3 regions of the Amycolatopsis sp. lyj-84 genome follow, and region 2 is predicted to be linked to each of the others. Evidence: riboswitches for the same ligand, from Rfam matches in the RefSeq annotation. Region 2 holds a riboswitch; each other region holds the start of a gene.
What was found. Region 2 has a riboswitch for cobalamin ahead of metE (5-methyltetrahydropteroyltriglutamate--homocysteine S-methyltransferase). Riboswitches for the same ligand answer to the same signal wherever they lie in the genome.
Positions count from the first base shown of each region.

Region 1: another riboswitch for cobalamin. It lies ahead of ACLJRM_RS03595 (CoA-acylating methylmalonate-semialdehyde dehydrogenase); the one in region 2 lies ahead of metE (5-methyltetrahydropteroyltriglutamate--homocysteine S-methyltransferase).
Region 3: another riboswitch for cobalamin. It lies ahead of ACLJRM_RS30260 (prenyltransferase/squalene oxidase repeat-containing protein); the one in region 2 lies ahead of metE (5-methyltetrahydropteroyltriglutamate--homocysteine S-methyltransferase).

Region 1 covers NZ_JAJPWO010000001.1:711,449-714,715, forward strand. The annotation lists gene ACLJRM_RS03590 (short-chain fatty acyl-CoA regulator family protein) at 1-662, shown strand, start outside; cobalamin riboswitch at 1,019-1,205, shown strand; gene ACLJRM_RS03595 (CoA-acylating methylmalonate-semialdehyde dehydrogenase) at 1,365-2,864, shown strand; gene ACLJRM_RS03600 (acyl-CoA dehydrogenase family protein) at 2,872-3,267, shown strand, end outside.
Region 2 covers NZ_JAJPWO010000002.1:338,115-341,381, reverse strand. The annotation lists gene metE (5-methyltetrahydropteroyltriglutamate--homocysteine S-methyltransferase) at 1-1,608, opposite strand, end outside; cobalamin riboswitch at 1,708-1,931, opposite strand; gene ACLJRM_RS06605 (ribonucleotide-diphosphate reductase subunit beta) at 2,065-3,141, opposite strand; gene ACLJRM_RS06600 (ribonucleoside-diphosphate reductase subunit alpha) at 3,215-3,267, opposite strand, start outside.
Region 3 covers NZ_JAJPWO010000011.1:114,739-118,005, forward strand. The annotation lists gene ACLJRM_RS30255 (MerR family transcriptional regulator) at 1-376, opposite strand, end outside; gene ACLJRM_RS30260 (prenyltransferase/squalene oxidase repeat-containing protein) at 445-1,452, opposite strand; cobalamin riboswitch at 1,486-1,617, opposite strand; cobalamin riboswitch at 1,748-1,815, shown strand; gene ACLJRM_RS30265 (hypothetical protein) at 1,919-3,267, shown strand, end outside.

The DNA of each region.
Region 1 (3,267 bases), on a different contig from region 2:
TCAGCGGCGACACCGCCCGGCGGCTCGCGCGGATCGGTCTGGCCAACTACTACGCGGGCGCGCTCGTGCTGCCGTATCGCGTTTTCCTCGGCGCGGCGGAACGCTACCGCTACGACATCACGCGCCTGTCCGACCACTTCGGCGTCGGCTTCGAGACGATCTGCCATCGGCTGTCCACTTTGCAGCGACCGGGCACCCGCGGCGTGCCGTTCTCCTTCGTACGGGTCGACCGTGCGGGCAACATCTCGAAACGTCAGTCCGCCACCGGGTTCCACTTTTCCCGCGTCGGCGGCTCGTGTCCACTGTGGATCGTCTACGAGGCGTTCAGCTCACCGGGACGGATCCTCACGCAGGTCGCCGAACTCCCGGACGGAAAGAAGTACTTCTGGCTGGCCCGTACCGTTTCCCGCGCGGCGGGCGGGCACGGCGATCCCGGCAAGACGTTCGCGATCGGGCTCGGCTGCGAACTCCGGCACGCGCGGCGGCTCGTGTACTCCGACGGGCTGGCGCTCGGCACCGGCGCGGCCGTCACCCCGATCGGAATGGGGTGCAAGGTCTGCGAACGGCCCGCGTGCCCGCAGCGCGCCTTCCCCGCGATCGGGAAACCGATGCGGGTCGACGAACATTCGTCCAGCCTGCTGCCCTACCCGCCACTCTCGTGAGTGGCGGTTTATCGAGGAGAAGGGCAACCTTGCGTGCTCGTGCCGTCTTTCGTTCGCAGGGTGGGCGTTGGCAAAGCCACTTTCGCAACGGTGAAGGTTGGGAAAGTGGCTTTCGCAACACCGCTGTCCCCGGGTGACCCCGTTCCTGGCCGGAGCTGAAGGTTCAGACCGTGTGAGGCGAGGTGGTCGTGAGTGGCGATTCGGCTTAGAACCCGAATCGCCACTCACGACCGAAGCCACTGATCCCGGCCACCGTGAAGGCCACGGCCGGCAGCCGGGCGGGGGATACCGCCCCTACCACTCACGAGACCCATCGCGTACCTGAGGCGTACGCCACACCCTTGTCCTCGACATAGTCGGACTTCCTACTTTATGGTGTCCACAGGTCTGCGGTGCAGGGAAGCCGGTGAAAATCCGGTGCGGTCCCGCCACTGTGACCGGGGAGCGGCGCTCCCGCAGAGAAGGCCACTGGCGCGAGCCGGGAAGGCCGGAGCCGCCGCGGATCCGGGAGCCAGGATACCGGCCGCAGACGTGTCGTGTTCGTCCACGAGGATGGAGCTGAACGCATGCGGATTCTTCCTGCCTGCGCGAAAGTCGCCGACCCGCCACCACCCCGGCGGTAAGTCGTCCGTACTCCCCTGCCCGGCCGCCGATCGTGGTCTTCGGGCGGCTTCGTCCTGCGTACTTTCGGAAAGGGCTTCCATGAGCACCGAACTCAGCCACTTCGTCGGCGGTAAGCCGGTATCGGGTACGTCCGGCCGGTTCGCCGACGTCTTCGACCCCAGCACCGGCGCCGTTCAGGCCCGCGTCCCGCTCGCTTCGGCCACTGAGGTCGCCGCCGTCGTCGCCGACGCGGCGCAGGCCCAGCTCGAATGGGCCCGCTGGAACCCGCAGAAGCGGGCCCGCGTGCTGATGAAGTTCGTCGACCTCGTCCGCGCGGAAGAGGACTCCCTCGCCCGCCTGCTCTCGTCCGAACACGGCAAGACCGTTCCCGACGCGCGCGGCGACATCCAGCGTGGCCTCGAAGTGGTCGAGTTCGCCATCGGTATCCCGCACCTGCTCAAGGGCGAGTACAGCGACAGCGCGGGCACCGGCATCGACGTCTACTCGATGCGGCAGCCCCTCGGCGTGGTCGCCGGCATCACGCCGTTCAACTTCCCCGCGATGATCCCGTTGTGGAAGGCCGCCCCGGCGATCGCCTGCGGCAACTCCTTCGTGCTCAAGCCGTCCGAACGCGACCCGTCGGTCCCGCTGCGGCTGGCCGAACTCTTCCTCGAAGCAGGCTTGCCGCCGGGCGTGTTCAACGTGGTCAACGGTGACAAGGAAGCCGTCGACGCGCTGCTCACCGACCCCCGCGTCGAGGCCGTCGGCTTCGTCGGCTCGTCGTCGATCGCCGAGTACATCTACACGACCGCGGCCGCGCACGGGAAGCGCGCGCAGTGCTTCGGCGGCGCCAAGAACCACATGATCGTGATGCCGGACGCCGACCTCGACCAGGTCGTCGACGCGCTGATCGGCGCCGGGTACGGCTCCGCGGGTGAACGCTGCATGGCGATCTCCGTGGCCGTCCCGGTCGGTGAAGCCACCGCAGACGCGCTGGCCGCCCGGCTGACCGAACGCGTCAAGACGCTGAAGATCGGTGCTTCGCTCGACGAGACGGCCGACTTCGGGCCGCTGGTCACCGCCGAAGCCGTCCAGCGCGTCCGCGACTACATCGACGTCGGCCTCGCCGAGGGCGCGAAACTGCTGGTCGACGGCCGCGAGACCACTGTGGACGGTCACGAGAACGGCTTCTTCCTCGGCGGCTGCCTGTTCGACCACGTCACCAGCGACATGCGGATCTACCGCGAGGAGATCTTCGGCCCGGTGCTGTCGATCGTGCGCGCGGCCGACTACGAGGAAGCGCTGCGGCTGCCCAGCGAGCACGAGTACGGCAACGGCGTCGCGATCTTCACCCGCGACGGCGACACCGCCCGCGACTTCACCTCGCGGGTGAACACCGGCATGGTCGGGGTCAACGTGCCCATCCCGGTCCCGATCGCCTACCACACCTTCGGCGGCTGGAAGCGCTCCGGTTTCGGCGATCTCAACCAGCACGGACCGGACTCGATCCGGTTCTACACCAAGACCAAGACGGTCACCTCGCGCTGGCCTTCGGGCACCAAGGAAGGCGCCAGCTTCGTCATCCCGACGATGAGCTGAGGCCACGATGAGACTGACGGACGAACAGCGGGCCCTGCGTGAGACCGCCGCGGAGTTCGCGGCGGAACACCTCGCCCCGCACGCGATCGAATGGGACCAGGCCAAACACTTCCCGGTCGACGTCCTCCGCAAGGCCGCCCAGCTGGGCATGGGCGGCATCTACCTGCCCGAAGACCTCGGCGGCTCCGCGCTCGGACGGCTCGACGGCGTCCTCGTGTTCGAGGCGCTCGCCGGCGGCTGCCCGTCGCTGGCCGCCTACATCTCGATCCACAACATGGTCGCGACCATGATCGACAAGTTCGGCGACGACGCCCAGCGGCACCGGTACCTCCCGCGCATGTCCACGATGGACGCGTTCGGCAGCTACTGCCTCACCGAGCCGGACGCGGGTTCCGACGCGGCG
Region 2 (3,267 bases):
GACGGTCATCGGCTCGGGCCGGGAGACGTCGCCGTACAGGATCGGCGGCCGGACACACCGCGAGCCGTAGGACTGCACCCAGCCGAAGTCGGTGGCCGCGAACCCGGCCAGCCGCTCGGCGAAGTACTGCACCATGTCGTTGCGCTCGGGCTCGCCGTGCACCAGCACGTCCAGGCCCAGATCCTCCTGCAGCCGGATGACGCGCTCGATCTCCGCCTTCATCGCGGCCTCGTACCCGGCGTCGTCCAGCGAGCCCGCCTTGTGCGCGGCGCGGGCCTTGCGGACGTCGGTGGTCTGGGGGAACGAGCCGATCGTCGTGCTCGGCAGCGGCGGCAGGGCCAGCGCGGCCTGCTGGGCCGCCGCGCGCCGCGCGTAGGGGGAACGGACGGTGTCCTCCGGCCGCAGCGCCTCCAGCCGGGCACGGACCCCGGCGTCGGCCAGGTCGGCCGCCGTGGCGCGGTCCGTGGCCGCCGCACGGGCGGCGGAGAGGTCGACGCCCTCCTCCTTCAGCGCGCGGCCGAGCAGGACGACCTCGTCGACCTTCTGCTTGGCGAACGCGAGCCAGCCCTTGAGCCGCGGGTGGAGCTCGGCCTCCCGCTCGACGTCGTAAGGCACGTGAAGCAGCGAGCACGACGTCGAGACGCTGACCGACTTCGCGGTGCCGAGCAGCGTCGCCGCCCGGCTGAGCGCACGGGTCGGATCGGTGCGCCAGACGTTGCGCCCGTCCACGACACCGGCCAAGACCTCCTTGTCGCGCAAGGCGGGTTCGGCCGCGACGGCGTCCACAAAGGACTCATCGGTGACGAGGTCGACGGCGAGGGCGTCGATCGGGGAACGGGCGAGCACACCCAGTCCCCGGCCGAGACCGCCGAAGTATCCGGCGACCAGGATCTTCGGGCGCGCGGTCTCCTTCGCGAGCCGGTGGTAGGCGCGGATGAGCGCGTTGAGCTCCGGCTCGGTGCGGTCGCCGGCGAAGGCGGGCTCGTCGAGCTGGACCCACTCGACGCCTTCGTCATGCAGGCGTCGCAGCAGCTCGACGTAGCCGTCGAGAAGGTTGTCGAGAAGGTCCAGCGGGCGGAAGCCCTCCGGAGCGCCCTCGGCGGCCTTCGCGAGCAGCAAGAACGTCACCGGGCCCACCAGCACCGGCCGTGTCTCGACGCCGATCGCGCGGGCCTCGCGGTACTCGTCGAGCGGCTTGGAGCCGGCGACCGAGAACCGGGTGTCCGGCCCGAGTTCGGGGACGATGTAGTGGTAGTTCGTGTCGAACCACTTCGTCATCTCCATCGCGGGCGCGTCCTGCACCCCGCGAGCGGCGGCGAAGTAGGTGTCGAGCGGCGAGAGACCGAGCTTCGCGACGCGCTCCGGCAGCGCTCCGAACAGCTCGGCGGTGTCGAGCACCTGGTCGTAGTGGGAGAACGTGTTGGAAGGGACGGAGTCGAGCCCCGCGTCCTTGAGTTCCCGCCAGGTCCGCGTGCGCAGCGCGCGGCCGGTCTCCAGCAACGCGGCCTCGTCGATCTTGCCCGCCCAGTAGCGTTCGAGTGAACGCTTGAGTTCCCGGTCCGGTCCGATCCGGGGGTAGCCCAGCACAGTGGTGCCGATTTCGGTCACAGCTCTCTCCTCGCGAGCTTGTCGTCAGAGCCCGGACGCGCGCAGGAGTGACCGCGATTCGGTCGCGCCCATCCCACGAGGCCCGGACTCACGCACGCCGTCGGCGCGCGCACCACGGGCAGGTCTTCGGACTCGTGGGCGACTCGCTCGCTCCTACCGGCCGTCGCTTCCCGGGGCGCCATGCCCCAGTGCTTTACCGTGTCTCGCACGGTGACGGCTTTCGTTCCCACATACCGCTGCGGGGCAGTCCCGGATTCACACCGGGTTCCCTGTTACCTCGACCGGCCTGGGAGGCCGGGCGAACCAGTAGCACCCTGGAGCGTACCGAATTCGGGTCTCGTGTGACTGGAGGCGTAACTCACGTGATCAGACGGCGAACTCGCGTGTCTGGAGACGGAACACGCCGGGCGGAAGTCCGCCCGGCGTGTTGTCCGTCCGATCACGTGAGATGCGGGATCAGTCCCAGTCGAGGGCGCCACCGGACTGGTACTCGATGACGCGGGTCTCGAAGAAGTTCTTCTCCTTCTTGAGGTCCATCGCCTCCGACATCCAAGGGAACGGGTTCTCCGTCTCGCCGAAGATCGGCTGGAGGCCGATCTGCTGCGCGCGCCGGTCGGTGATGAAGTGCATGTACTGCTCGATCAGCTCGGCCGACAGCCCGAGCATGCCGCGCGGCATGGTGTCGCGGGCGTAGGAGACCTCGAGCTCGCAGGCCTCGGTCAGCATGCCGCGGATCTCCGCCTGGAACTCCTCGGTCCACAGGTGCGGGTTCTCGATCTTGATCTGGTTGATGCAGTCGATGCCGAAGTTCAGGTGGATCGACTCGTCGCGCAGGATGTACTGGTACTGCTCGGCGATGCCGATCATCTTGTTCCGGCGGCCGAGCGAGAGGATCTGCGCGAAGCCGGTGTAGAACCACATGCCCTCGAAGATCACGTAGAACGCGACCAGGTCACGCAGGAAGTTCTGGTCGGCCTCGGGGGTGCCGGTCTCGAAGTCCGGGTTCTCCAGGTTCTGCGTGTACTTCAGCGCCCACGCGTCCTTCTCCGAGATGGAGGGGACCTCGCGGTACATGTTGAACAGCTCGCCCTCGACCAGGCCGAGGCTCTCGCAGATGTACTGGAAGGTGTGCGTGTGCACGGCCTCCTCGAACGCCTGGCGCAGCAGGTACTGGCGGCATTCGGGGTTGGTGATCTGGCGGTACACCGCGAGCACGATGTTGTTGGCCACCAGCGATTCCGCGGTGGCGAAGAAGCCGAGGTTGCGCTTGAGCATGGTGCGCTCGTCCTCGGTCAGGCCGTCGGCCGACTTCCACAGCGCGATGTCGGCCTGCATGGCGACCTCGGTCGGCATCCAGTGGTTGTTGCAGCCGGCGAGGTACTTCTCCCACGCCCAGGTGTACTTCATCGGCAGCAGCTGGTTGACGTCGGCGCGGGCGTTGATCATCCGCTTGTCGTCGACGTTGATCCGGGCGGCGCCGACTTCGATCTCACCGAGGCCGGTGGCGTCGGTGGAAGCGTCAAAGGTGGTCATAGAGGGGCACACTCCAAGAGGCGTCGTGAGTGGTAGGGACGGTTGGAACCGCCCTTACCACTCACGAGGATGTTTACTGGCAGGCTTCGCAGTCGGGGTCGTCGATGCGGCAGGCGGCGCCGTCGG
Region 3 (3,267 bases), on a different contig from region 2:
CCCCCATCGCCAGCACACGTTTGACGTTGGCGGGGGTGATCAGCCGCCCGAACTCCTTCCGCGCCTGCGTCACGGTGATCCGCTCGGGGGTCTCCTCCGACCACGGCTGGGAGAGCGCGTCCTCCAGGCCCATCAGATCGCCCAGATCCCGCCCCTGCTGCCAGGTCTCGATCATTTCCTCGATCTGGGCGAGGGTGTACCCGCGCTCGAGCAGCTGGACGATCAACCGCAGCCGGGCGAGATGCGCGTCGTCGTACATCGCCACGCGCCCGCGTCGCGTCGGCGCGGGAAGCAGTCCTCTGTCCTGATAGGCGCGCACGTTCCGCACCGACGTCCCCGCCAGGTTCGCGAGTTCGCCCACTCGATACTCAGCCACCGGCACAGGCTAAAGGCTCGTGAGTGGCAAGGACGGTTGGAACCGTCCTTGCCACTCACGAGGTGACGTCAGGAGCAGGCGAGCACCGGCGCCTGCGGACGGCCACCGCCGTGCAGGTCGCTCAGCGGGACCCGCGCCAGGCCGAGGATCGCCTGCGCGGTCGCGCGCGGGGCGGTCGCCGGGTTCAGGCCGGTGGCGTCGTAGGCGATCGCGCCGCGGTCCGCCACGGCGCCGGTGCAGCCGGTCTGCAGCGACCGCAGGAACTCCCGCGCCTTGACCGCGGCGGCGGGACGGTGCCCGGCCAGCGCCTCGGCGGCGAGGCCGGTGCTGTTGGCGTTCGGCGCGTTCGTGCCGACGCCGAAGCCGCCGTTCGCGTGCTGCTTGGTGACCAGCCAGGAGGTGCCTTCGCCGGCGTTCACCGGGTCACCGGTGGCGCGCAGGGCCTGCACGACCATCGCGGTCGAGTCGACGTCGCTCGCGCAGGTCGCTTCGCCGAAGTTCAGCGGGAAGCCGCCGTCCGCGCACTGGGTGCCCGCGAGGAACGTCACGGCCGACGCGGGGGCGCCGGCGGGGGTGCGGTCCAGCGCCAGCAGGGCGAGCGACTGCGAGAAGGCGTTGGAGTAGTCGCCGAACTCGGACCGGTCGGAGAACCGGCCGGACGGCGTGAGCAGTGAGAGCAGTCCCGCCTTCAGGTCGACGCCGCCGAACGCCGCCGGGTTCTTGCCCCGGATCTGCGCGGCCAGCAGCAGTTTGGCGTGCGCGCCCGCGTAGGCCTCGGTGCCGCTGCCGACGTAACCGGTGGTGATCTCCGGCTTCGCCAGCCACGTGATCGCCTTGCCCGCGTTGGTGTCCGACACCCCGGCCGCGGCGAACGCGAAGATCGCGTCGATCGTCAAGCCCTGGTCGGGGTACTTCTGGCCGCCGAAGTCGGCCTCGAACCTTTCCCCGTCGGCCATCTGCCTGGCGAGCCAGCCCGCGGCGGCGTCCGCCTTGTTGTGGGTGGCCGCGGTCGCCGCCGGAGCGGCGACCAGTCCGATGCCGCACAGCATGGCGACAGCGAGGACCAAACGTCTCATGAGAACCCTTCCCGCATTTCCACGACAGGAGTCGGTGGTGACACCGCGCGACGTGGGTGACCGGGCTCGCCCGGAGGGCATACCGTTGCGGGACAGCGCCGGACTCTCACCGGACTTCCCCCACGACCGCGCTGAATTGACGATCCGAAGAGTCTCATCCCGGTCAAGCGCCGGGGTACCGCCAGGCGCGAGTCGCGATGTGATCCTGGCAACCGACCTGGTCAGCGGTGCCTGTCGCAGGTAATCGGGTGTTAACCTCGGCGGGCTCGACAACTGAACACCGCCGCCCGTGATGGGGAAGCCGGTCGAAATCCGGCGCTGTCGCGCAACCGTGGGCCCCTCACCAGGGCGAGCCGGGGTACCGCACGAGTGGATGCACGATCAAGAAGTCCGAACCACTGTCGCGATAAACAGGGGTGACTGCGGCGTCCCGCGCCTGTCCTCCGTCATGCCGCAAGGAGGAGCCATGCGCCGCGGGTACCTGGCCGCATCGGCGTTCGCCGTCAGCGTCGGCGTGGTCGCCGCGCTGCTCACCGGGACGGCGACAGCCGCCAACGACCCCGGAGCGGCGAAGTCGAACTCCGGCTGGCTCGCGACGAAGCTGAAGCCGGACGGCACGCTCGAGAACCCCAACGGCGGCGATCTGCCCGACCACGGGCTGATGATCGACGCGCTGTTCGCGATGTACGCCTCGGGCGAGGGCGCGAAGGCCGAGCCGATCGTGAAGTACCTCGACGAGCAGGGCCACGCGACCGACTACTTCACCTGGGACGGGCTCATTCCCGACGGCGGTGAGTTCGACTTCTCCGACATCATCGTCGGCGGTGCCGCGGCCAAGACCCTGGTCGCCGCCGAGGTCGCGGGCCGGAATCCCCGGAACTTCGACGGCTACGACATGGTCGCCGAGACCAAGGCCGCGATCATGCGCAAGGGTCCCGACATCGGCCGGGTCAGCGACTACTCGAAAGATCCCAGACTCGCCGATTCGGTGAGCAACAACGCGAACATGTTCGGCCAGTCCCTCGGCGTGATCGGTCTCGCCGCGGTCGGCGAGAACGACCAGCTCGCCATCGACAAGCTGGTGACCCAGCAATGCTCCGAGGGCTACTTCCGGATCTTCTTCGCCTACATCAAGACGACCGAGACCGGTGACCACGTCACCGCCGACGGCCACAAGGTCTCGACCTGCGACGAGGGCAAGCCGTTCGACCTGTCCGCCAAGGACGGCGACGCCACCGGTTTCGCCCTGTCGGCGATGCTGGCCGCGCGGAAGGCGGGCGCCGCGGGACTCGACGGCCCGATCGCGAAGACCGTCTCGTGGCTCATCGCGAATCAGGATCCCGGCGGCGGCTGGGGTGGCGGCGTCGGTACCGAAGCCCCGAACACCAACAGCACCGGGCTGATCCTTCAGGCGCTCGCCGACGTCGGCGGCGCGGACGCGGCGGTGGACAAGGGCGTGCGGTTCCTCAAAGCCGCGCAGGCGACCGCCGCGGCGGACTCCGGCAACAGGCTCGCCGGTGACATCGGCGCGATCGCCTACAACCCGGAGTCTTACGTGGCCGCGCGCGCCAACGGGATCGGCGGTCTCGACACCTGGATCCGCGCGGGCGCCCAGGCCTCGCTCGGGTTGTCCCAGGTCGGCTTCTCCGACCTCACGAAGGGCGGCGGGCCGCCGACGAGCAGCAGCGTGTCAGAGACGCCGACCTCGACGCCGTCCGAAACGAGTTCCTCCACCGGCACCCCGACCTCGACCACGAGCGAGCCGGAGCCGACCAGCACCACGACGACCACGACCACTACGACGACGACCACCAC